Regions from separate parts of the Paracoccus sp. N5 genome, predicted to be linked through region 3. Evidence: riboswitches for the same ligand, from Rfam matches in the RefSeq annotation. Region 3 holds a riboswitch; each other region holds the start of a gene.
The links. A riboswitch is a leader RNA that binds a small molecule or an ion and turns the genes downstream of it on or off. The one in region 3 is predicted to bind cobalamin.
Positions count from the first base shown of each region.

Region 1 (7,742 bases), on a different contig from region 3:
GACCAAGCCCAGCATCTCGCCCGGGCGCAGGGCCAGGCTGACATCGGCGACGATGTCGCGGCCCGCGATCCGGCGGCGGGCGCGGCTGACCTCCAGCACCGGCGTCATCGCTGCCGTCCCCGGACCATGACCACGGCAAAGGCGGGCGCGCCGACCAGCGCGGTGATGACGCCGATGGGCAGCACCTGGCCGGGCAGGACGATGCGGGACGCCACGTCGGACAGCACCAGGAACACCGCGCCCGCCAGCGCCGTCGCCGGGACCAGCCGGGCATGGCGGCTGCCGACGAGGAAGCGCATGGCATGCGGCACGACCAGCCCGACAAAGCCGATGGCCCCGGCGATCGAGACCATGACCGCCGTGATCAGCGCCGCCGTGCCGATCAGCACCGCCTGCGTGACCCGCAGGTCGATGCCAAGCGCGGCGGCGCTCTCGGCGCCGAAGGCGAAGGCGTCGAGCGCGCGGGCGTGCCACAGCGTCACCGCCAGCCCCAGCGCTGCCACGGGCAGCGCCAGCCAGGTGTCCGGCCAGCGCACGCCGGAAAGATTGCCCAGCAGCCAGAACATGATGCCGCGGGCCTGCTCGGCGCTGGCCGATTGCGCGATGATCAGCGCGGTCAGCGCGTTGAACATCTGCGAGCCGGCGATGCCCGCCAGGATGATGACCCCTGCGCCGCGCAACCCGGTGCCGCCGCCTGCCATGCGCGCCAGCGCGGCCACCAGCGCGAAGGCGGTCAGCGCGCCCGCGAAGGCCCCGGCCGACATGCCGACCAGCCCGGCGCCGAGCCCCGCGACCGCGATCAGCACCGCCCCGGTCGAGGCCCCGGCCGAAATGCCCAGCAGATAGGGCTCGGCCAGCGGGTTGCGCAGCAAGGCCTGCAGGATCAGCCCCGAGAGCGCGAGGCTGGCGCCGCCGCAGGCCGCGACCACGGCGCGCGACAGCCGGTAATGCCAGATCACGCTGGCGTCGATCGGGTCGGGCGCCGCCGAGGAAAGCCCCGCCTTGGCCGCCAGCACCTCGATGACGGTGGCAAGCGGGATCCGCGTCTCGCCTACCACCGTGCCGAAGATCAGCGCCGCGACCAGCGCCGCTGGCGCCAGCCACAACCAGTCCCGCGCGCGTCCGGCGGTCGCGGCGCGCACCTTCATTTCAGGTCGAACCCGGCCAGCGCATCGGCCAGCGTCTCCAGCGCGTAGATCGTGCGCACCGAAGGGTCCATGGCATTGGCCGGCAGGGTGACGATGCGGTCATGCCGGACGGCCTGCATCTGGCGCGTCACCGGGTCCGAGGTCAGGAAGGCGCGCTTGACCGCGATGTCGTCGGCCGGAAAGCGGCGGCGGTCCATCTCGGCCGCGACGATGAAGCTCGGGTCGGCCTTGGCGATGGTTTCCCAGCCGACGGTCGGCCATTCCTCTTGCGAGCGCACGACGTTCTTCACGCCAAGCTTCGACAGCATCCAGCCCGGCGCGGCGTTGACGCCGGCGACATAGGGGTCGATCTCGATATCGGCCGAGGAATACCAGAACACGCCCGAGACATTCTCGGGCAGGCCCAGGCGCCCGGCCTTCTCGACCGCCGCCGCCTCGCGCGCCTTGAGCTCGGCGACCACCTCGGCGCCGCGCGCCGAGACGTCGAAGATCGTCGCGAGTTCGGTGATGCCCTGATAGAGCAGCGCGGTGTCGAACATCACCATGCGCGCGCCGTCCATGCTCTGGCTGTTGTCCTTGCCGACGCATTCGGTGGGCATGATCCAGCTCGGGATCTGCGCGTCGTCGAACATCTCGCGGGTGCCGACCGCGCCCTGCGGGCCGATCATCCATTCATAGGCGGTGACGACCAGCTCCGGCCGCTTGGCCAGCACGCTCTCGAAGCTCGGGGCGTTGTCGGCGAGGCGCTCGACCTTGGCATCGGCTTCCTCGAACTCCGGCAGCACCGGGTTGATCCACAGCGCCGTGCCCGCGACCTTGTCGGCCAGGCCCAGCATATACAGGATCTCGGTCGTGCTTTGCCCGACGCTGACCACGCTCTCGGGCGCCTTGTCGAAGGTCACCGGGTGGCCGCAACTGGTCAGGGTCAGCGGGTATTCGGTGCCGGCCAGCGCCATCGGCGCCAGGCCAAAGGTGACGGCAATCGCCGTGGTGTATCTCAGCATGATGGTCCCTTCCGCTGCATCATGGGCAGGCGCAGGGCATGGACAGGCATGCAGGGCAGGCGGTGCCGGCAGCAAACCCCGTCCGGGCCCACCGCCCGGGTTGGTCATTGCGCCGGCAGGTCTCCTGACTGACGGGTCACGGCAGGGACGCGGCCTTCCCATGGCACGGGGCCACAGTGGCTGTTTCGCATCCTGCTCGCCGCCTACAGTTGCGGGGGCAGTTCCGGTTCGGGGCCTTGACCCCGACGGATTCCCTTTCAATTCCTTGCGGAAACCGACGGCTTCGCCATAGCGCCCTGCACCCGCGCTGGCAAGGCCGGGAATCCGGGCCGGCGGCGGCGCGCGCTTCATGGACGGCGGCGAGGGCCGTTCGCGCTTTGCCTTGGCGCCTTCCCCGGTCAGCGCGCCCTCAGACCCGCGATCACCCGATCCGCCATGCGGGCGCAACGGGCGCCGTCGAAGGGAAAGACCGTATCGAAACCGCCGCGCAGCCGCGTCTCCAATGCCTGGCGCAGCCGGCGACGGGCGCGAAACAGCCGCGTGCGCACGGTGATCGGGTTCAGGCCCAGGTCGCGGGCGATGCTCGGGATCGGCTGGCCCTCGACCTCGTGCAGCAGGAAGGGCAGCCGCAGTTCGGGCGGCAGGCGGCTCAGCGCCTCTTCGAGCAGGCCGCGGATCTGGTGGCGGGCGGCGCCGGCCTCGGCGGTTTCGGCGCCGGGGAATGTCAGCACATCGGCCGGGGGGCTGGTCTCATCGCTCACGCTGTGATCCTTGTCGGGGCGCCGGCGGCGGGCCTGCATCCGGGCGGCATTGATGGTGATCCGGCTGATCCAGGTGGAAAAGCGCGCCTCGCCGCGAAAGCCGTCAAGGTGGGTGAAGGCGGCAAGATAGGCCTCTTGCACCGCCTCCTCGGCCTCGGCGTCCGAGGGCAGGATGCCGCGGGCGATGCGAAACAGGCGCGGGTTCATCCGCCGCACCAGCTCGCGGATCGCCGCCTCGTCGCGGGCGCGGGCGGCGGCGACCAGCTGCCAGTCGGGGTCGTCCTGCGCTTTGGCAAGGGGGCGGGCGCGGATCATGTCGCGCCCTCCGCCTCGGTCCGGCCGGTGGCGAGGATCGCGTCGAGGCTCGGGAAGGCTGCCAGAACCTCGGGCATCAGATCCTCGCTGTCCGCCGCCACGCCCTCCCAGCCGGGGCTGCCGGGCCGGCCCACCACGATCCGCCCGACCATCGCGGCCATTTCATGCGGCTGGCAATAATAGTCATAGACGCCGGGTAGGGTCAGCGTGACCTCGAACGCCTGATCCGGCAACAGCAAACCGCTGTCCCAGGGCTGGGCGCCGGCCGGAATGCGGCGGCGGCGGTCGAACAGGGCCGGGTGATAGGCGGTGGTCGTATGGCTGTTGCCGGGATCGCGGTTCACGAAGCGCAGGACCGTGCCCGGCGCCACCGCCAGCCCCTGGGGCGAGAACCAGACCCTTTCGCCGCGCGGGGTGCCGCGCATGGCGATCTCCTCGGACCCCGCGGCCTTGCCGGCGTGGCCGGCCAGCGGGCCAAGGGCGGCGAGACCGCCGCCGAGGACCAGCAGATGGCGGCGGCCGAGCCTCATTGCGCCAGCCTGTCGCGCGCGCCGGCGTCGTGATACAGCACGACATGGGCATGGGGTTTCTCGACGCCCGGATGGCCGGCGTTGTAATAGATGTCGACGCTGGTCACCGTATCCTCGCCCAGCGGCAGATCGTTGAAGCCGCTGCCGTTTTTCAGGTCGTCCAGCGGCACCATATAGACCGTCGCCGAAAGCTTGCCGTCGTGGTCATAGGCCAGGAACGGCCCGGCGGGCAGGCTGGCCGGATCGACGTAAAGCGTGCCGAGGCCGGGGATGAAGTCGGGCAGCGCGACCAGCTTGCTGACCTGGGCAAAGGGCGCCGCCGGCGGCGCGGTGGTCGAGGCCGTGTCAGCCCAGGCCATGCCTGCGGTGGCAAAGGCGGCGAAGACGAGCGGGACGATGATACGCATGTCGTTTCCTTTCCGATCCGAGCCCGTCACCAGGGCTCATGCCGGATTGGATGCGGGTTTCCGGGAAATGTTCCCGCGGTGGTGAAGAATTTCCGCTTCGGGATCTGCCGCGGCGCCGCCTGCGCAAGACGGTCGCTCGGCCTTGTCCATGCCTTCGAGAGCCGTGCCGGGATCAGCGAGCCGGCAATGCCGCCAGGGCGGCGGCAAGAGCCGCCTCGCCGGGTGCGCAGGCGCGTTCGATCTCGTCCCGCTCGGCGCGCGAAAGGGCGTCGAGGCGCGACGGGCGCCGCTGCGGCATGGCGGCGGTTCGCTCCAGCCAGTCGGGCGCGATGTCGATGCCCAGGTGCCGGCCCAGCCGTTCGATGTTGTCGCGCGGATCGCGGAACAGGTCCTCGTGGCGCAGGACCAGCGGCCGGGCGTCGCCCAGGCCCTGCAGGCCGCGGATCGTCAGGGCGGACCAGAAGGCGCCGGCATCCGCCAGGCTGGGGCGGCGCGCGACGATGCGCCGGATCGCCCAGCCTCCGCCAAGCGCGGCGACCAGGCTCCAGGCCGCGCCGCGTCCGAAATGCCGCCGCGGGTGCAGCAGGTCCAGGCCCAGCGGCCCCAGCCTGCGCCAGCACCAGATCGCCAGCCGCGCGGCGGGATAGTCGCGCATCGACAGGGCCGTGTCCGGCCCGCCCCGCAGCAGCAGCACCAGCGCCGCATCGGGAAACATCGCGCGCAGCGTGGCCGAGGCCACCAGCGAGCCGCCGGAGCGTTCGACCCAGATCTCGCGGGTGCCGAGCCGGTCCGCCATGGCCTGGAAAAGCGCCCGGTAATGCGCGGCCAGCGGGGCCGGGGGCCGCGCGCGCATCGCTTCGGCCAGCGCGTCGAACAGGGCATCGGGCGCGTCGGTCAGATGCGGCAGCGTCACGGCCAGAAGCGGCGGGCAATGCCACGGGTCATGCGCCGGCGCGGCGATCCGGCCATAGAGGAACTCGGACGGCGCCGCATCGGGATTGGCCACCTGGGCCATGGCGCGCGAGGGCGTCGCCAGATGCGCCCAGAACCGCGTGCCGTCCGGATGCGCCGGGCGAAAGGCGTTGTGTCCGACGGCGGCAAACAGTTCCGAGACCGACAGCACCGCTGGATGCGCGTTCAGGATCCGCGACACCAGCGTCGAGCCGCAGCGGGCCGAGCCCAGGATCAGCGCGCCGCGCATGGCGTTCACTCGGCCCCGGCGCGGATGGCGGCGATCATGCGCTCGACCGCCGCATGGGCCAGGTCCATCGGCTTCTGCCGGGTGATCAGATCCAGCCGGTCGATGGCGGCCAACGCGACGATGCCATGCACCGACAGCAGCAATTGCTCGGCCAGCAGGCGCGGGTCGCCCTTGGGCCGCAGCGCCGCGACCGGCTGGGTGATGCGGCCGATCAGCCCGTCGATCTGGGCCAGGTACCAGTCGGGAAAATTGTTCGAGATGCGCGGCCCCTCGAACAGCGCGCGCCAGACCGCGCGGCGGTCCAGCATGAAGGTGACATAGACCTCGGCCAGCGCCAGCAGCCGCGCGCGCGGATCGGTCTCGCGCACCGCATCCACGGCGATGGCCAGATCGACCAGCGCCTGCCGGTTCACCTCTTGCAGCACGGCATGCATGCTGTCGAAGAGGTTGTAGATCGTGCCCGGCGTGGTCTTGACCGCGCTGGCCAGGGCGCGGGCGGTCAGTGCCGCCGGGCCGCCCTCTTCCAGCAGCAGCTTGGCGGCCTCGATCGTGCGGGTCCGCAATGCGTCGTGATCGTATTGTCTGGGTCTGGCCATGGCGTTCCTGAACTATGTTCAAAAATACGCTTGACAGGACTCGGCGGCGTTGTCAAGGTTAATGAACATTGTTCAATAATGGTGCGAGAAGATGCCTCCGATCAAGCTCACGATTACCGGGACCGGCAGTTACCTGCCCGAGACGGTCCTGCATTCCACCGAAATCGACGACCGCATGGGCTGGGCCCGCGGCGACTGCGAGGCGCGTTTCGGCATCGCCGCGCGCCATGTCGCCTCGGCGGATGAGACCACATCCTTCATGGCGGCCGAGGCGGCGCGGCGGGCGATGGACATGGCGGGCTGCGCCGCCGGCGACCTGGACCTGATCCTGGGCGCCTGCGGGGTGATGGAGCAGCCGATCCCCTCGACCGCGACGCTGGTGCAAGAGCGGCTGGGGCTGGGCCGGTCGGGCATCCCGGCCTTTGACGTGAACGCGACCTGCCTCAGCTTCCTGCAGGCGCTGGACCTTGCGGCAATGCATGTCCAATGCGGCCGGGCCCGGCGGGTGCTGGTGTTTTCCTCGGACATCGCCTCGGTCGGGCTGGACTGGAACCGCCCCGAGGCAGCCGCGATCTTTGGCGACGGCGCCGCGGCGGTGGTGGTCGAGGCCGGCGGCAAGGGCGCGGTGCTGGCGCATGATTTCCAGACCTTCGCCCATGGCCATGATGCCTGCGTGCTGGCGGCGGGCGGCACGCGGGTCAACCCGGCCCGCGGCATCGCGCCGGGCGAGGACCGTTTCCACATGGATGGCGGCAAGGCGTTCAAGCTGGCCTCGCGCCACCTGCCGCGCTTTCTGCAAAGGCTGCTGAAAAAGGCGGGGGTGGGCCTGGGCAGCATCGGCTGCGTCATCCCGCACCAGGCCAGCGCGCAGGCCTTGCAGCATGCGACCCGCAACCTGTGGCTGCCGTCCGAGCGGGTGATCGACATCTTTGCCCGCACCGGCAACCAGATCGCGGCCTCGATCCCGACGGCGCTGGATCACGCGGTGCGCTCGGGCCGGCTGCTGCGCGGGGATACGGCGCTGCTGATGGGCACCTCGGCCGGCATCTCGCTGGGCGGCATGATGGTGCGGTTCTGATGCGCGCGCTGGTGACAGGGGCCAGCGGCTGCCTGGGCCGCGCGCTGGTCGAGCAGCTGGCGCTGCATGGCTGGGACGTCGGCACCACCGCGCGCCAGCCCGTGGCGCTGCCGGGCTTTCGCGCTGCCGACCTGGCCCATGCCGACCTGGCCCCGCTGGTCGATGGCATCGACGTGGTGTTCCATTGCGCCGCGCGCAGTTCCGCCTGGGGCACGCGGGACGAATTCCACGCCGCCAATGTGCTGGCGACCCGGCGGTTGCTGGACGCGGCCGAGCGGGCAGGGGTCAAGCGCTTCGTCCTTGCCTCGTCCCCCAGCATCTATGCCGACGGCACCGACAGGCTGGACCTGGCCGAGGATGCGCCGCTGCCGGCCCGGCCGCTGTCGCTTTACGCCGAAAGCAAGCGGATCGCCGAGCGGATGGTGCTGGGCCACGCCGGCGCCATGACCTGCACCGCGATCCGGCCGCGCGCCATCTATGGCCGCCACGACCGGGCGCTGCTGCCGCGGGTGATCCTGGCCATGCGGCGGGGCCGGGTGCCGATGATCCGGGGCGGGCAGGCGCTGATCGACCTGACGCATCGGCACGACGCGGCGCGGGGGATGATCCTGGCCGCCTCGGGTCCGCGCGGCGGGGTCTGGAACATCACCTCGGGCGAGGCCTTCCGCTTTCGCGAGCTGGCGGCGATGATCGCGCGCGAAA
Region 1 covers NZ_AQUO01000003.1:186,207-193,948, reverse strand. Annotated here, with positions in the region: gene PARN5_RS0120275 (ABC transporter ATP-binding protein) at 1-108, opposite strand, end outside; gene PARN5_RS0120270 (iron ABC transporter permease) at 105-1,148, opposite strand; gene PARN5_RS0120265 (ABC transporter substrate-binding protein) at 1,145-2,152, opposite strand; cobalamin riboswitch at 2,249-2,446, opposite strand; gene PARN5_RS0120260 (RNA polymerase sigma factor) at 2,551-3,228, opposite strand; gene PARN5_RS0120255 (plastocyanin/azurin family copper-binding protein) at 3,225-3,758, opposite strand; gene PARN5_RS0120250 (hypothetical protein) at 3,755-4,165, opposite strand; gene PARN5_RS0120245 (sulfotransferase) at 4,338-5,366, opposite strand; gene PARN5_RS0120240 (TetR/AcrR family transcriptional regulator) at 5,372-5,962, opposite strand; gene PARN5_RS0120235 (3-oxoacyl-[acyl-carrier-protein] synthase III C-terminal domain-containing protein) at 6,054-7,040, shown strand; gene PARN5_RS0120230 (NAD(P)-dependent oxidoreductase) at 7,040-7,742, shown strand, end outside.
Region 1: another riboswitch for cobalamin. It lies ahead of PARN5_RS0120265 (ABC transporter substrate-binding protein); the one in region 3 lies ahead of nrdH (glutaredoxin-like protein NrdH).

Region 2 (7,742 bases), on a different contig from region 3:
AGCGAGCCCATCATCCAGAAGGTGATCTCATTGGCGGAAAAGGGGTTCGGCGACAGGTTCAGCACCAGCGCGGTGCCGGCCCCCGCCAGCGCCGAAATGGCGATGCCGGCCAGGATCAGCGACAGCGTGCCGCCGCGCGGCCCGGCCAGGGCCAGCATGGCCAGCACCGACAGCGCGGCCCCCGCCAGCGCCGCCAGCGGCAGGCCCAGCGGAACCGCTGCCGCGAGCCCGGTCTGGATCGCCAGCACCGCGCCCAGGGCGGCCGAGGCCGAGGTGCCGATCAGCCCCGGCTCGGCCAGCGGGTTGCGCAGGAAACCCTGCATGGCCGCGCCGGCCAGCCCCAGCGCCGCGCCGACCAGCAGGCCCAGGGCCGCGCGGGGCAGGCGGATCTCGCGCATGACCAGCCCCAGCATGTCGTCGCCCCGGACCAGCGCGGCGAGGCTTGGGCCGATGCCGGCGCCGGCCGGCCCGGTCAGCAGCGATCCCGCGAACAGCGCCGCGACCAGCAGGCCGAGCAGGCCCAGCAGCACGAAGGGGCGCATCATCGCGTCACCGCCGCGGCGGCGGGCAGATTGGCCACGGCGCGCAGGATGCGCGGGTTGCCGCAGATCCAGTCCGGGTCGGCCATGACCGCCGCCGGCCTGTCGCGCAGCAGCGCGCGCAGGGCCGGGTGGTCCAGCATGTCCTGGGCGCGGGCGTGGCCGGCATAGCGACGGCCCAGGATCACCAGGTCGGGCCGGGCCAGCAGCAGCGCCTCCAGCGGCAGGGTGCCGCCCGGGCCAAGGCCCAGCTCGTCGGCGATATTGGCATAGCCCGCCAGCGCGACGATCTGCCCCGCCAGGCTGTCGCTGCCCAGCGTATAGCCATTCACGGCATAGATCGCGGCGCGCGGGCGCGGCTGGGGCGCCGGGGGCAGGCGGGCGAGGTCGGCATCGAACCGGGCCAGGACGGCATCCGCCTCGGCCTCGCGGCCCAGAACCTGGCCCATGCGGGCGATATTGCCGCGAATGCCGGCGATGTCGCTTTCGGGCTGGAACACCTCGACCGGGACGCCGACCCGGCGCAGCAGCGAAAGGGTCGTGGGCGGGGTCCAGGTGCCCGCCAGCACCAGGTCGGGCTTCAGCAGGAAGATCTCTTCGGCCAGGCCGTTGTTGGCCGGCAGCGCCGCTGCCGCTTCGGCCATGCCCGAGGACAGCGGGTCGCGCGCCAGATAGGAAACCGAGACCAGCTGTCCCGGCCCCGCCAGCAGCATGGCAAGCTGGTCGGTGCAAAGGTTGATCGAGACGACCCGGCGCGGCGCTTCCGCCGCGACGGGCAGGGCAAGGCAGGCAAGGAGGCCGGCCAGAAGCCAGCGCGCTACCATCGCGCCTGCAATCCGGCATAGGCGGTGCGGCCCTGGCCGTAATAGCCCCATGCCTCGGAATGGTCCTTGTCGAACAGGTTCTCGACCCGGCCGTGCAGACGGATGTTTTCGGTCAGGTCATAATGCGCGGCAAGGTTGACGGTGGCGAATTCCGGCAGTTCGGTGGTGGCCGGCGTGTCGGGCCAGGCGGTGTTATACCATTCCTCGTCGTAATTGCCCGCGACATAGCGCAGCTCCGCCGACAGGCCGCCGCGGCCGGCCGCGAAATCCGCCTGTCCGCGCAGGTTGACCTGATGCCGGGGCACACGCGCGATGCGGCTGCCGTCCTGCTGGCGCGCGTCGGTATAGGTATAGTCGGCGCTGATGCGGATGGCATCCGTCACCTGCATGGCCGTCGTCACCTCGAAGCCCTTGCGGGTGCTGGTGCCGTCAAGGTTCACCGAGCTTTCGCCCGAGCCGGTGATCAGGTCCTCGACATCGCTGTGAAAGACGGTCGCGCCCAATGTGCCCGCGCCGCCGGCATAGGACAGATCGATGCCCAGTTCATAGCCGAGGCTGCGTTCGGGGCGCAGGTCCGGGTTGCCCTCGTAAGAGCCGGGGATATAGCCGAATTGCTGGAACATATCGGGGTTGACCACGGCCCGGCCCGCCGCCGCGCGCAGGCGGATGTCCCGCCCCGGCACCTGCCAGCCCGCCGACAGGTTCCACGAGGTCGCATCCTTGAACCCGTCGTTCAGGTCGCGGCGAATGCCGGCCTGCAGGTCGATGTCCGGGTCGAGATTGCCCAGATATTCCAGCGCCAGCGCGGTCGTGTCGCGTTCATAGATCCCGCCGGGCGCAAAGGAGCTGCGATAGGTCTCGCGCTCGGTCGCGGCGCTGAAGTTCAGGCGATGGCGGGTGCTGGCCAGGTCGGCGCCGTCGATGGCCCAGCTGCCCAGATACTGCACGCCGCGGCGGCGCGCGGCGTCGTCATAGTCATAGGCGCCGTCGTTCAGGAACAGGGTGTCCTGGTTGGTGCCCGAGACGGTCAGCCGGTGGGACAGCCGTCCGTCCAGCGCCTGCGCCTCGATCCAGAGCGAACCGAAGACCTCGTTGCGCTCGGCGGTCAGCGGCGCGTCGATCAGGTAGTCGTCGGGGGTGGGCACCGGGACGAAGCTGCCAAGGTCATAGCCATATTCCTGCCAGCTGCGGCGCAGGGCGAAACCCGCGCTGACGCTCTCGGTCAGGTCATAGCGGCCGCGCAGCCCGATCGTGTCGCGGTCGTTGAAGTCGCGGTCGCCGCTGGAACGAGAGGCATCCTCGCCCTCGACATGGCGCGAGTCCAGCGACAGCACCAACTCGCTGCGCCCGTCCGAATAGCTGACATGGCCGTTGGCCGCGCGGGTGCCCAGCCCGCCGATCTCGACCCCGCCGCCATAGCGGAACCCCATCTCGCGCGCGCGCCGCGTCGTGATCGAGATGACGCCCGCCGCCGCGTTCGAGCCGTAGATCGCCGATTGCGGGCCGCGCAGCACCTCGATCCGGTCGATGTCGGCGGCGGTCATGCCCGAGAAGGTATAGTCGCCGGAGGCCGGAGAGTTCGCCTTGACCCCGTCGATCAGCACCAGGACGTGGCCGGGCTCGCTGCCGCGGATGCGCAGCTTGGTCAGCGTCTCGCCGGTCGAGGTGACGGCCACGCCCGGCACGCTGCGCAGCGCGTCCTGCACGGTGGCGATGCCGCGCGCCTCGATCTCCTCGGCGGTCAGCACGGTCGAGGCGCGGCCATAGGCATCGCTGGCGATGGGGCTGAGCCCGGCCGACAGGATCACGGGATCCAGGATGACGGCGTCTTGCGCCGCCGCGACGGCCGGCACCAGCGCCGCCGCCAGAGTCATGATGGAAGCTCGGGTCCGAGACATGCCTTGACCTTTCCGGGCACGGGCCGCAGCCCGCGGGTTGCAGAACTGCCCTGCGCAACGGGCCGGTCGGCCCGCCCGCCGGGGGGTGAGCGTCACCTCTGCGGAACGGCCGCTTTCCCGGTGCGCCCCGCGCCGGAAATGGGTGAACGCCTCGGCAGGTCTCCTGACTCGCGGATCGTCGCTTCGGCCGGCCTTCCCGGGACGCGCCCAGTGGCATTATCGACCGTCGCTCGCCGCCTACAGTTGCGGGGGCAGTGCCGGATTGGCCCGGGGGCTTGCCGGCTTCCCTTTTCATCCGGCAAGGGGCCGGAACCGAAGCAGCCACCTGTTCGCGCGACGAGGCCCCGGCTGTCAAGGGGTCTGGCCCGGCCCGCATGGGGCGGCGGGCCATGGTTTCATGCCGAAGCCGAACGAAAAAGGCGCCGGACCCGCCGGCGCCCTGTCATTTTGCCGCAGGGGATCAGGCCAGCCGCTGCCGCAAGCCGGGGTCACGGGCCAGCGACCCTTGCACGAGCTGGCCGAAGATCAGCCCGATCCCGGCCCAGAGCACCGCCACGATCACCAGCGACACGCTGCGGAACTGCCAGAGCAGGTCGCCCGGAAAGCCGGCCGGCACCTCATTGATGGCGGGCAGGACGAGGCCGGCGACGACCACCAGGACCAGATAGGCCAGCCCGCCCAGGATGCCGGCGCGCCAGCGGTCGCGGCCGCTGCGCGCCACTGCCACCGCGATCACCATGGCGATGAGCGACAGCGCCATCATGGCAAAGAACATCTGCGTGCGCAGGCCGATGGTCTCGCCATGGCCCACGGCGGGCGGGTTGGCCGGGTATTTCAGGAAGGGCACCAGCACGACCGAGACATAGCCCAGCACCGCCATCACCCCCGCCGTCGCCCGCGCGCCCAGATGCGAGAACCGGCCCTGCACGAAGGCGAAGACCAGGGCGAAAAGCCCGCCCAAGCCGGCGCCGAACACCGCCATGCCGGTCAGCAGGCCGATGCCGGCCTGGGTGGCGCGGCTGATGCCCTCGCCCTCGCCATGGGAATGGGAATGGCCGGCGGGTTCGGGCTCGGCCGTGGCAGCAGCGGTCGGCGCGTTGTGGCCGTGGTCATGAGCGTGTTCAGGGGCGGCGGGCGCGCCCGCCTCTTCCAGCGCGATGGCGGCGGCGACCGGAGGTTCGCCCCAGACCTTGCCGACGCCAAAGGCCAGCACACCCGCGATCAGCCCGGCAATCATGCCGAGCACCAGATAACGTCCTGTCATGGGTGCTGCTCCTCAGTGGCAGGGAAAGCCGAGAAGGTGGCGCGCATCGTGCACGAATTCATGCACGCCGGTGCCGTCGAGAAGCGCGACCGCGCCCTGTTCGGTGCTGACGAAATACAGCGCCAGCAGCATGACCAGCCCGGCGAAGATCGCCCAGGGCGCCCATTCGCCCAAGGGAATCGGGCGGCTGCGGAAATCGTCTGTGGCTTCGGTATAGGCCATCGCAATGCTCCTTCGGATACGCGTCCGGTTGGGATGTTGACATGCCCGGACTCGGGGTCTGACTTCCGCCCCCTGATGGGCGCGGTTACAGTGGCGCGACCGTGCCGGAATTCCACCGGCTTCCCGCGACTGGGCAATGCCGGGCAAGCTGCGCTGCAGAGCGGCAAATGTCAAAGCAAACTTGCGCCCGTCCGGCGCCGCGGCCAATCTGGCGCCATGGCAAGCCGCATCCTGCTGATCTGTTCGCTGGCCCCGGCGCGGCCGGTGTTTCCGGGTGACGATCCCGCGCCGCCCACCGCGCTGCCCGTCCCGCATCCTGCGCCGGGTCCGGCCCGCACCTCGCCCCTGCGCCGCGCGGTGCAGACGGCCGAGGCCATGGGCCTGGCCGCGCGACCCGACCCGGCGCTGGCCGAGATGGACTATGGCGCCTGGGCCGGGCAGTCCCCCGAGCAGGTGCTGGCCCAGGACCCCCAGGGCTTCGCCCGCTGGCAGGACGACCCCCATGCGGCGCCGCATGGCGGCGAGAGCTTCGCCGCCGTGGTCGAGCGCATGGCCCGCTGGTTGCAGGACCGGGCGCAGGGGGGCGACAACCTGCTGGCAGTGACCCATCCGGCCCCGATCCAGGCGGCGCTGGTGCATGTGCTGGGCGCGCCGCTGGGCGCCACCCGCGCCATCGGCGTCCGGCCGCTGTCGCGTATGCAGCTGACCCATGACGGCCGGCGCTGGTCGCTGCTGCTCTTGCCCTGAAGCCGGCCGGCGCGGGGTGCCCTTTCGCCTTGCGGCTTCCTGCGCTATGGGGGCGCGTCGGGCCCGTTCCGCCGGCCGCGACGCCTCCCTTGACTATCTGCGGACAAGAACCATGACACATATCCATTCGGGTGCTGCCGCGAGCCGGCAGAAACCCTTGAACTCGCCCGCCCAGGTGCTGACGGCCAGCCTGATCGGCACCACCATCGAATTCTTCGACTTCTACGTCTACGCGACCGCGGCGGTGCTGATCTTCCCGACGCTGTTCTTCCCGTCCTCGGACCCGATGACGGCGCTGCTGGCGTCATTCGCCACCTTCTCGATCGCCTTCTTTGCGCGGCCCTTCGGCGCTGTGGTCTTCGGCCATTTCGGCGACCGCATCGGCCGCAAGGTCACGCTGGTCGCGGCGCTGCTGACCATGGGCATCTCCACCGTCATCATCGGGCTGCTGCCCAGCTATGCGCAGATCGGGGTCTGGGCGCCGCTGCTCCTGGCGCTGTGCCGCTTTGGCCAGGGCTTCGGCCTGGGCGGCGAATGGGGCGGCGCGGTGCTGCTCGCGACCGAGAACGCGCCCCCCGGCAAGCGCAGCTGGTATGGCATGTTCCCGCAGCTGGGCGCGCCGCTGGGACTGTTCCTGTCCTCGGGCTTCTTCTGGGTCATGCTGCATTTCATCAGCCAGGAGGATCTTCTGGCCTGGGGCTGGCGGCTGCCCTTCCTGTCCTCGATCTTCCTGATCGCCATCGGGCTCTGGGTGCGGCTGTCGATCACCGAGACGCCGGAATTCGCCCGCGCCATCGCCAAGGAAGAGCGCGTCTCGGTGCCCGTGGCCGAGGTCTTTCGCAGCCACAAGCGCAGCCTGTTCCTGGGCACGTTCGTCGCGCTGGTGACCTTCGTGCTGTTCTATATCTGCTCGGCCTGGCTGCTGTCCTATAACGTCAAGGTGTTGCAGATCCCGTTCAAGGACGCGCTGGCGATGCAGATCTTCGGCTCGGTCGTCTTCGGCATCGCCATCCCCATCGCCGGCAAGGCCGCCGACCGGATCGGGCGCTATGCCTTCCTGATCGGCGTGACGGTGGCCATCGCGGCCTTCTCGTTCCTGCTGGCGCCGCTGATGCAGGGCGATGCGGGCCACGAGGGCTCGATCTATCTGTTCATCACCCTGGGCATGTTCCTGATGGGCCTGACCTATGGCGTGATCGGTGCCGCGCTGGCCGCGCCCTTCCCGACGCGGGTGCGCTATACCGGGGCCTCGATTACCTTCAACTTCGCCGGCATCTTCGGCGCCTCGCTGGCGCCCTATGCCGCGACCTGGTTGCAGACGCATCACGGCATGGCCTCGGTCGGCTATTACCTGCTGGCGGCGGCGGTCATCACGCTGCTCTGCATCCTGGCCTCGGGCCGCGACCAGGTCTGAGCCTCTGGCCATCGCAAGCGGACGGGCGGTCCCTGGGCCGCCCGTTTGCGTTTCGGCGGCGGATGCGGTTTATGCGACAGCATGACGCCCGAGGAACTGATCCGCAGCATCCTGGCCGGGACCGAGCTGCGCTCGGCCTCGTTCATCGTCACGGTCTATGGCGATGTCGTGGTGCCGCGCGGCGGCGTCTTGTGGACCGGCACGCTGATCGAGATCTGCGACCGCGTCGGCATCAGCGAATCGCTGGTGCGCACCGCGGTCTCGCGCCTGGTGGCAGCCAAGCGGCTTTGCGGCGAAAGGGCGGGGCGGCGCAGCTATTACCGGCTGGACGCCTCGGCCGGGCAAGAGTTCCAGCGCGCTGCGACGCTGCTCTATGCGCCCGATCCGCCGGCGCGCGGCTGGCAGATCCTGCACGCCCCCGACCTGCCCGAGGACCAGGCCCGCCACCTGCGGCTGGGCCAGATGGCGCCCGGCGTCTTCATCCGCCCGGACCGCGGCCAGCCGCTGCCGCCGGGCGCGCTGGTCTTTCCGGCCGGCGATCCGCAGCCCCTGGCCGAGGTGGCGCGCTATTGGAACCTGTCTGCCCTGCAGGCGCGCTATCGCGACATGCTGGCGCGGTTCTTGCCGGTCGAATCCGCCGGCCCGCTGCCGGACGAGACCGCGCTGGTGATCCGGCTGCTGCTGGTCGAGACCTATCGCCATGTCCTCTTGCGCGATCCGCGCCTGCCGGCCCAGGCGCTGCCCGAGGATTGGCAGGGCGGTGCGGCGCGCGCGCTGTTCGACCGGCTCTATGCCCGCCTGACCCCGGGCGCCGAGCGCCACATCGCCGCCCGG
Region 2 covers NZ_AQUO01000003.1:298,873-306,614, reverse strand. Annotated here, with positions in the region: gene PARN5_RS0120780 (iron ABC transporter permease) at 1-542, opposite strand, end outside; gene PARN5_RS0120775 (ABC transporter substrate-binding protein) at 542-1,363, opposite strand; gene PARN5_RS0120770 (TonB-dependent receptor) at 1,357-3,261, opposite strand; cobalamin riboswitch at 3,397-3,593, opposite strand; gene PARN5_RS0120765 (CbtA family protein) at 3,722-4,525, opposite strand; gene PARN5_RS0120760 (CbtB-domain containing protein) at 4,538-4,747, opposite strand; cobalamin riboswitch at 4,803-4,872, opposite strand; gene PARN5_RS0120755 (histidine phosphatase family protein) at 4,964-5,494, shown strand; gene PARN5_RS0120750 (MFS transporter) at 5,607-6,908, shown strand; gene PARN5_RS0120745 (PaaX family transcriptional regulator C-terminal domain-containing protein) at 6,990-7,742, shown strand, end outside.
Region 2: another riboswitch for cobalamin. It lies ahead of PARN5_RS0120770 (TonB-dependent receptor); the one in region 3 lies ahead of nrdH (glutaredoxin-like protein NrdH).

Region 3 (7,742 bases):
CGCCTCCATGAAGCTGATGTTCGACAGCACCGCCTCTTCATGCGGCGTCAGCGCATCGGGCATCATCGAGGGCGCGCCGATGGTGTTCTGCACCGTGTCGAGCAGCGTCAGCCCGGTAAAGACCCGGATGGTCAGCTCACGCTCGGCCGGGCGCAGCGTGGCCCAGCTCTGTACGTCGTTCGACAGCGGCACCTTCTCGGGCAGCCAGAAATTGACGGTCAGCCGGTTCCAGACCTCCAGGTCCTTCTCGTCCTCCAGCCGGTTCCAGTTGATCGCCCGCAAGGGGGTCCGGAGCGCGTGATCCTTCATCCGAAGAACCTTTCTTTCTTGTGCAAATATCCTCGGGGGTGTGGGGGCAGACAGCCCCCACCGCTACGGCCGATCACAGCGTGCAGGACACGCAGCCCTGCACCTCGGTGCCCTCCAGCGCGGTCTGGCGCAGGCGGATGTAATAGATCGTCTTGATGCCCTTCTTCCAGGCATAGATCTGCGCGCGGTTGATGTCGCGCGTCGTGGCCTCGGCCGGGAAGAACAGCGTCAGCGACAGGCCCTGGTCGACATGCTCGGTCGCGGCGGCATAGGTGTCGATGATCGCCTCGGGCCCGATCTCATAGGCGTCGCGGTAGAACTCGATGTTCTCGTTCGACATGAAGGCGGCGGGGTAATAGACCCGGCCGATCTTGCCTTCCTTGCGGATCTCGATCTTGGCGACGATCGGGTGGATCGAACTGGTCGAGTTGTTGATATAGCTGATCGAGCCGGTCGGCGGCACCGCCTGCAGGTTGCGGTTGTAAAGCCCGTGCTGCATCACCGATTGCTTCAGCGCCGCCCAGTCCGCGCGCGTGGGCAGGGTGACGTTCTCGAACACCCGCTCGACGTCGGGCAGCGTCGGCAGCCAGTCGGCTTCGGTGTATTTGTCGAAGAACGAGCCGTCGGCATATTTCGACTTCTCGAAATCCTTGAAGGTGCTGCCATGCTCCTGCGCCAGCAGGTTCGAGGCGCGGATGGCGTGATAGGCCACGGCGGCGAAATAGACCGAGGTGAACTCGACCCCTTCGGGGCTGCCGTAATGGATACGCTCGCGGGCCAGGAAGCCGTGCAGGTTCATCTGGCCCAGGCCCACGGCATGGGCCTCGTCATTGCCGCGCCGGATCGAGGGCACGGCGTCGATGGCCGACATTTCCGATACCGCGGTCAGCGCCCGGATCGCCGCCTCGACGGTGGCGCCCAGGTCCGGGCCGTCCATGGTCGCAGCGATGTTCAGCGAGCCGAGATTGCACGAAATATCAGTGCCCAAATGGGAATAGCTGAGATCCTCGTTGAACTCGCTCGCCTCGTTCACCTGCAGGATCTCGCTGCAAAGGTTCGACATGGTGATGCGGCCATGCACGGGATTGGCGCGGTTCACCGTGTCCTCGAACATGATATAGGGATAGCCGCTTTCGAACTGGATCTCGGCCAGGGTCTGGAAGAATGCGCGGGCGTTGATCTTGCGCTTCTTGATGCGCTTGTCGTCCACCATCTCGGCATATTTCTCGGTCACCGAGATTTCCGAGAAGGGCACGCCATAGACCTTCTGGATGTCATGCGGCGAAAACAGATACATATCCTCGTTGCGCTTCGCCAGTTCGAAGGTCACGTCGGGAATGACCACGCCAAGGCTCAGCGTCTTGATGCGGATCTTCTCGTCGGCGTTCTCGCGCTTGGTGTCGAGGAAGCGCAGGATGTCGGGGTGATGCGCGTTCAGATAGACCGCGCCCGCGCCCTGTCGCGCGCCCAGCTGGTTGGCATAGGAAAAGCTGTCTTCCAGCAGCTTCATCACCGGGATCACGCCCGAGGACTGGTTCTCGATGCCCTTGATCGGCGCGCCGGCCTCGCGCAGGTTGGTCAGCATCAAGGCCACGCCGCCGCCGCGCTTCGACAGTTGCAGCGCCGAGTTGATCGAGCGGCCGATGGACTCCATGTTGTCTTCCAGCCGCAGCAGGAAGCACGAGATCAGCTCGCCCCGCGACTTCTTGCCGGCGTTCAGGAAGGTCGGCGTCGCCGGCTGGAAGCGGCCCGACAGGATCTCGTCCATGAAGCGCATGGCCAGGCCCTCGTCGCCGCGCGCCAGCGCCAGGGCGACCATGACCACGCGGTCCTCATAGCGTTCCAGGTAGCGCTGGCCGTCGCGGGTCTTCAGCGTGTAGCTGGTGTAATACTTGAACGCGCCCAGGAAGGTCGGGAAACGGAACTTCTTCTGATAGGCGGCATCCCAGATCGCGCGCTGGAAATTCTTGGAATACTGGTCCAGCACCTCGGGCTCGTAATAGCCCTCGTCGACCAGATAGCGCAGCTTCTCGTCGAGGTTGTGGAAAAACACCGTGTTCTGGTTGACGTGCTGCAGGAAATACTGCCGCGCGGCCTTGCGATCCGCATCGAAGCGGATCTTGCCCTCGCCGTCGTAAAGGTTCAGCATCGCGTTGAGCGCGTGATAATCGAGCTCGGCCTTTACGCCATCGTCAAGCATTCCGTCCCCCAGAATTTGTTGAGCCCCGCCAGCACGCGGGAAATGTCCAGATCAGTCCCCGCCAGTTCGAATCGATACAGCACGGGGACGTTGCACTTGTCAGAAATCACCCTGCCGGCCAAGGCGTAAGTCGCCCCGAAATTCCGGTTGCCGGTGGCGATGACGCCGCGCAGCCCGGCGCGGCGGTCGGGGTCGTTCAGGAAATGGATGATCTGCTTCGGGACAGCCCCGCGCCCCTCGCCATCGGCGAAGGTCGGGCAGATCAGCACATAGGGCCGAACCGGCGCCGGCATCGCATCCTTGGGCGAGATCGGGACGCGCGAGGCGGGCAGGCCCAGCCGCGCCACGAAACGCGCCGTATTCCCCGAGGCCGAGGAGAAATAGACCAGATCGCCCCCGCCGGCCATGGCCTTAGGACAGGCGGCCGATCATGTCCGGGCGGAAGCCGGCCCAATGCGCCTCGCCGGCGACGACGACCGGCGCCTGACGATAGCCCAGCGAGGTGACCAGTTCCATTGCCGCGTCATCCTCGGTCAGGTCGACCAGGTGATAGTCCAGGCCGCGTGCGTCGAGCGCGCGGGTGGTGGCGGTGCATTGCACGCAGGCGGGCTTGGAATAAACGGTGATGGACATGCCTCTGCTCCTTTTTTGCTGTGGGCAGCACAAGGCCGGGCCGATGGTCATGCCATCGCACCGATCAAGCCCCGCGCCCGCCGCACGGTGTCGTCATTTCGGTGCCATGGCAGGTCTTGCGACTCGCAGTCCCCGGGACCGGGCTTCCGACTGCGGGGGCCGTGCCGGAAATCGCCGGCTGCCCTCTGTGTCTCCCGGTCGAAACCGGGTTAACCATGACCGCCCCAATAAGCCATGTCGGAAGGCGCGCGTCAATCCAGATATGGTGTTCCCGGGCGATCTATCCCCCGCTATCTGGTGGTCGCAGGCATTTTGGACCTTAACGCGAACACCCGGTTACCAGCGCAAGAAACCGGGTTTCCCGATGCGGGTTCCGGCCCATGCTGGGCTCGCAACAAGCAAGGGAAAAGCAGAATGCTGCTCAAGGACAAGACCTTCATCATCACCGGCGCCTCCAGCGGCATCGGCGCCGCCGCGGCGCAGATCTTCGCGGCCGAGGGCGCGCGGCTGGTGATCTCGGCCCGGCGCGAGGATCGGCTTGCCGACCTCGCCGCCCGAATCGATCAGGGCACGGGCCGCGTCGCGGTGCTGGCCGGCGATGTCACGGCGCCCGGCCATGCCGAGGCGCTGGTCGCGCTGGCGCAGGACCGCTTCGGCGGGCTCGACGGCGCCTTCAACAATGCCGGGCAGATCGGTTCGGACGCGCTGGTGCACGAGATCCCGGACGCGGAATGGCAGCGGCTGATCGCCACCAACCTGACCGCCGCCTTCCTGGCCGCGCGGGCGCAGGTGCCGGCGCTGCTGGCGCGGGGCGGCGGCGCGCTGGTCTTTACCGGCAGTTTCATCGGCCATACCGCGGTGCTGCCGGGCATGGGCGGCTATGCCGCGGCCAAGGCCGGGCTGATCGGGCTGGTGCAGGCGCTGGCGGTGGATTACGGCCCGCAGAATATCCGGGCCAATGCCCTGCTGCCCGGCGGCACGCTGACCGAGATGGCGGGCGATGCCGCGACCAACCCCGAAACCGCCGGCTTCATCGCCGGCCTGCATGCCCTGAAGCGCATGGCCCGGCCCGAGGAGATCGCCCGCGCGGCGCTGTTCCTGCTGTCCGACCACGCGAGCTTCGTCACCGGCACGGCGATGCTGGCCGATGGCGGCAATTCGATCTGCAAGGCCTAGCCCTTCAGGCTGCGCCACAGGCTCAGGCAGGCATCGGTCAGGTCGCCCATCCGGGCCAGCAGGTGCTCGCGCTCCAGCGCCGGCGCCTCGGCGGCGCGGTCGAGCCGCGAAAGCAGCCGCATGATCCGGCGCCGATGCGTGCCCGCGGCCAGTTGCAGCGGGTCGGCGAGCAGCCCGGCGAAGGTCGTCACCACCGAGGCCAGGACCGCCAGCCCGAACCCGGTCGCGATCACTTCGAGCGTGGAAAGCTCGCGCGGGAAGATGCCATACCACAATCCGCCCGCCCAGCTTCCCAGCGCGAAGTCCTGGATCGCCTGGCTTTGCGCCCGCATGTCGGCCAGCGGCCCGGCCAGCGAGATGACGCCCGGCGTCGCGCGGTGAAACAGCAAAAGCCCCGCCAGCAGCACCAGGACCGAGGTGGTGATCTCGGACACGGCATTGCGCGTCTCGGCATAGTCGGCGGTGGCGCGGGCCACGGCCTCGGGCGGGGCCTTCGGGCCCAGCCCCTGGGCATCCAGCGCGGCGATGAAGCCGGTCAGGTCGTCCACGATATGATGCGACAGGTCCGAGGGCAAGAAGATCCGCCGCCGCGCCATCCAGTCGGCCGCCCGCACCGCGCCCAGGCGGCGCAGCAGCGGCACCGCCAGCCGCGTCAGCAGGAAGACCGGCGACAGCAGGACATTGACCGGCGCCCGCAGCAGGTCCAGCCCCAGCGCGTGGCGATGCAGCGCCAGGGTGCCGCGCAAGCCGAAGCGGGCGCGGACAAAGCGGCGCACCTCGGTCTCGCGCCGGGTCATCGGGCGGGTGTCGGCGGGCGGCATGGCGGCTCCGGTCGGCAGGGTCGCCTTCTACCTAGGGCCGCCGGCCCGGCCGATCAATGGCTCAGACCAGCCCGACCAGGGCAAATCCCAGGCCCGAGATGAAAAGCCAGGCCTGCGCCCCCAGCGCCAGCGGCCGGACGCCCTTGGCGCGCAGCTTGCGCAGGTCGGTCTCCAGCCCCATCGCGGCCAGCGCCACGGTCAGCAGGAACGAGGTCAGGGTGACGACCTGGGCCTTGGCGCCCTCGGGCAGCGGCAGGGCGCTGTTCAGCAGCACGACGGCGATGAAGCCCAGCACGAACCAGGGCGCGGGCGCGCTGCCATGGGCGCTGCCGCCGCGACGGCGGGCCAGCGCGCCCAGGATCAGGATCATCGGCGCCAGCAGGATCACCCGGCTCAGCTTGGCGACGGTGGCGGCCTGGCCGGCCTCGGCCCCGTGCTGGAAGCCGGCGCCGACGACCTGTGCCACCTCGTGGATGGTCGCGCCGGTCCAGATGCCGTAATGCGCCGCGTCCATGCCCAGCAGGCTGCCGAGCACCGGCATGGCGATCATCGACAGCGAGCCGAAGACCGTCACGCAGGCGATGGCATAGGCCACGTCCTCATCCGCGCCGCGGGTGACGGTATTCGTCGCGATCACCGCCGAGGCGCCGCAGATCGAGGTGCCGGCGGCGATCAGCTCGGCCAGCCGCCGCTCGACCCCCAGCGCCCGGCCGGCCCATTTCGTGAACAGGAAGGTCGCGGCCAGCGTGACCGAGATCACCGCCAGTCCCGGCAGCCCGACGGCGCGCAGCTGCGCCAGCGTCAGCTGGAAGCCCAGCAGGACGATGGCGAGGCGCAGGATCCGCCGCAGCGAAAAGGTGATCCCCGGCTGCGCCAGTGCCGGCGTGCCGATCAGGTTCCTGACCGCGATGCCCAGCACCATGGCCACCACCAGCGGGCTCAGCGCCGGGATGCCCGACAGGCGCTGCACCGCCATGGCCGCCACCGCAAGGATACAGGTCAGCCCCAGCCCCGGCAGGGTCGCCGCAAGCCCGGCGATGAAACCCGGGGTTCCGCCTTGTGCATGATCCATCTGGGACATGATTCCGCTCCTTTGCCGTTACGGTGGAACATGGTTCCTGCGCAATCATCATTCCATCGCATTATATTTGTCAGATCGTTCGATTTGACTTATGGGTTGGTCATGACGCTTGAACAGCTCCGCATCTTTCTGGCCGTGGCCGAGCGCCAGCATGTCACCCGTGCCGCCGAGGTTCTGGGCCTGACCCAATCCGCGGTCAGCGCCGCGATCTCGGCGCTCGAGGCGCGCCATGGCGTGCGGCTGTTCGACCGCGTCGGCCGGCGCATCGTGCTGACCGATGCCGGCACCGCCTTCATGGCCGAGGCCCGTGCGGTGCTCGACCGGGCCGAGACCGCCGAGATGGTGCTGGAGGATCTGGCGCGCGAACCGCGCGGCCGGCTGCGCCTGCATGCCAGCCAGACCGTCGCCAGCTATTGGCTGCCGCCCCGGCTGGTGGCGCTGCGCGACCTGCATCCGGGCATCGAGCTGCGGCTGACGGTCGGCAATACCACGCAGGTCGCCGATGCCGTGGCCGAGGGCGCGGCCGACATCGGCCTGGTCGAGGGCGAGGTCGCGCATGGCGGTTTGCATCTTCAGGTCGTGGCGCGCGACCGGCTGGTGCTGGTCATGGCGGCGGACCACCCCTGGGCCGGGCTGACCGAAGCGCCGCTGGCGCAGCTTGCCGCCTGCCCATGGGTATTGCGCGAGCCGGGCTCGGGCACGCGCTCGGCTTTCGAGCATTGGCTGGCGGGGCAGGGGCTTGCGGTCGCCGACCTGCCCGAGGCGCTGGACCTGCCCTCGAACGAGGCGGTGCTGAGCGCGGTGGCCGCCAGCCGCCGGCTGGCCGCGCTATCGCATCGCGCGGTCGAGACGGCGGCCGCCGCCGGGCGCATCCGCAGCCTGCCGCTGCCGGGGGCCGAGCGGCCGTTTTCGCTGCTGACCGATCCCCGGCGCCATCGCACCCGCGCCATGCAGGCGCTGATCGGCCTGCTGGTGGGCTGATGCGAAAAGACCTGCGCCTTCGGGAGGGAAGGCGCAGGCCGTCTTCTCGGCGATGCGGGCCGGGAGGTGTCGCGCGACCCGTCCCGCAGCGCGAGGGACTTCTAGCCGTGCTGCGGCACGGTATTCGAGACGGGCGTGTCCTCGTCCAGGATGTCCAGCGTCGGCATGTCCTCGCCGTCCAGCACCCGGCGGGCGCGGTCGCGGTCGATGTCCCCGACCCAAGAGGCGACGACCACGGTGGCCACGCAATTGCCCAGGTAGTTCCCCAGCGCCCGAGCGATGCCCATGAACCAGTCCACCGACAGCACCAGCACCAGGCCGATGGCGGGGATGGCCGGGATCGCGGCCAGCGTCGCGGCCAAGATCACGATGGCCGAGCCGGGAACCCCATGCGCGCCCTTCGAGGTGATCAGCGCCACGCCCAGGATCGCCAGCAGATCGCCCGTCGCCAGCGGCGTGTTCGTCGCCTGGGCGATGAAGACGGCGGCCAGCGTCAGGTAGATCGAAAAGGCGTCCAGGTTGAAGGAATAGCCGGTCGGAA
Region 3 covers NZ_AQUO01000002.1:961,330-969,071, reverse strand. Annotated here, with positions in the region: gene nrdF (class 1b ribonucleoside-diphosphate reductase subunit beta) at 1-309, opposite strand, end outside; gene nrdE (class 1b ribonucleoside-diphosphate reductase subunit alpha) at 383-2,509, opposite strand; gene nrdI (class Ib ribonucleoside-diphosphate reductase assembly flavoprotein NrdI) at 2,491-2,916, opposite strand; gene nrdH (glutaredoxin-like protein NrdH) at 2,921-3,142, opposite strand; cobalamin riboswitch at 3,233-3,375, opposite strand; gene PARN5_RS0118980 (SDR family oxidoreductase) at 3,557-4,318, shown strand; gene PARN5_RS0118975 (DUF6635 family protein) at 4,315-5,139, opposite strand; gene PARN5_RS0118970 (YeiH family protein) at 5,201-6,220, opposite strand; gene PARN5_RS0118965 (LysR substrate-binding domain-containing protein) at 6,323-7,201, shown strand; gene PARN5_RS0118960 (C4-dicarboxylate transporter DctA) at 7,303-7,742, opposite strand, start outside.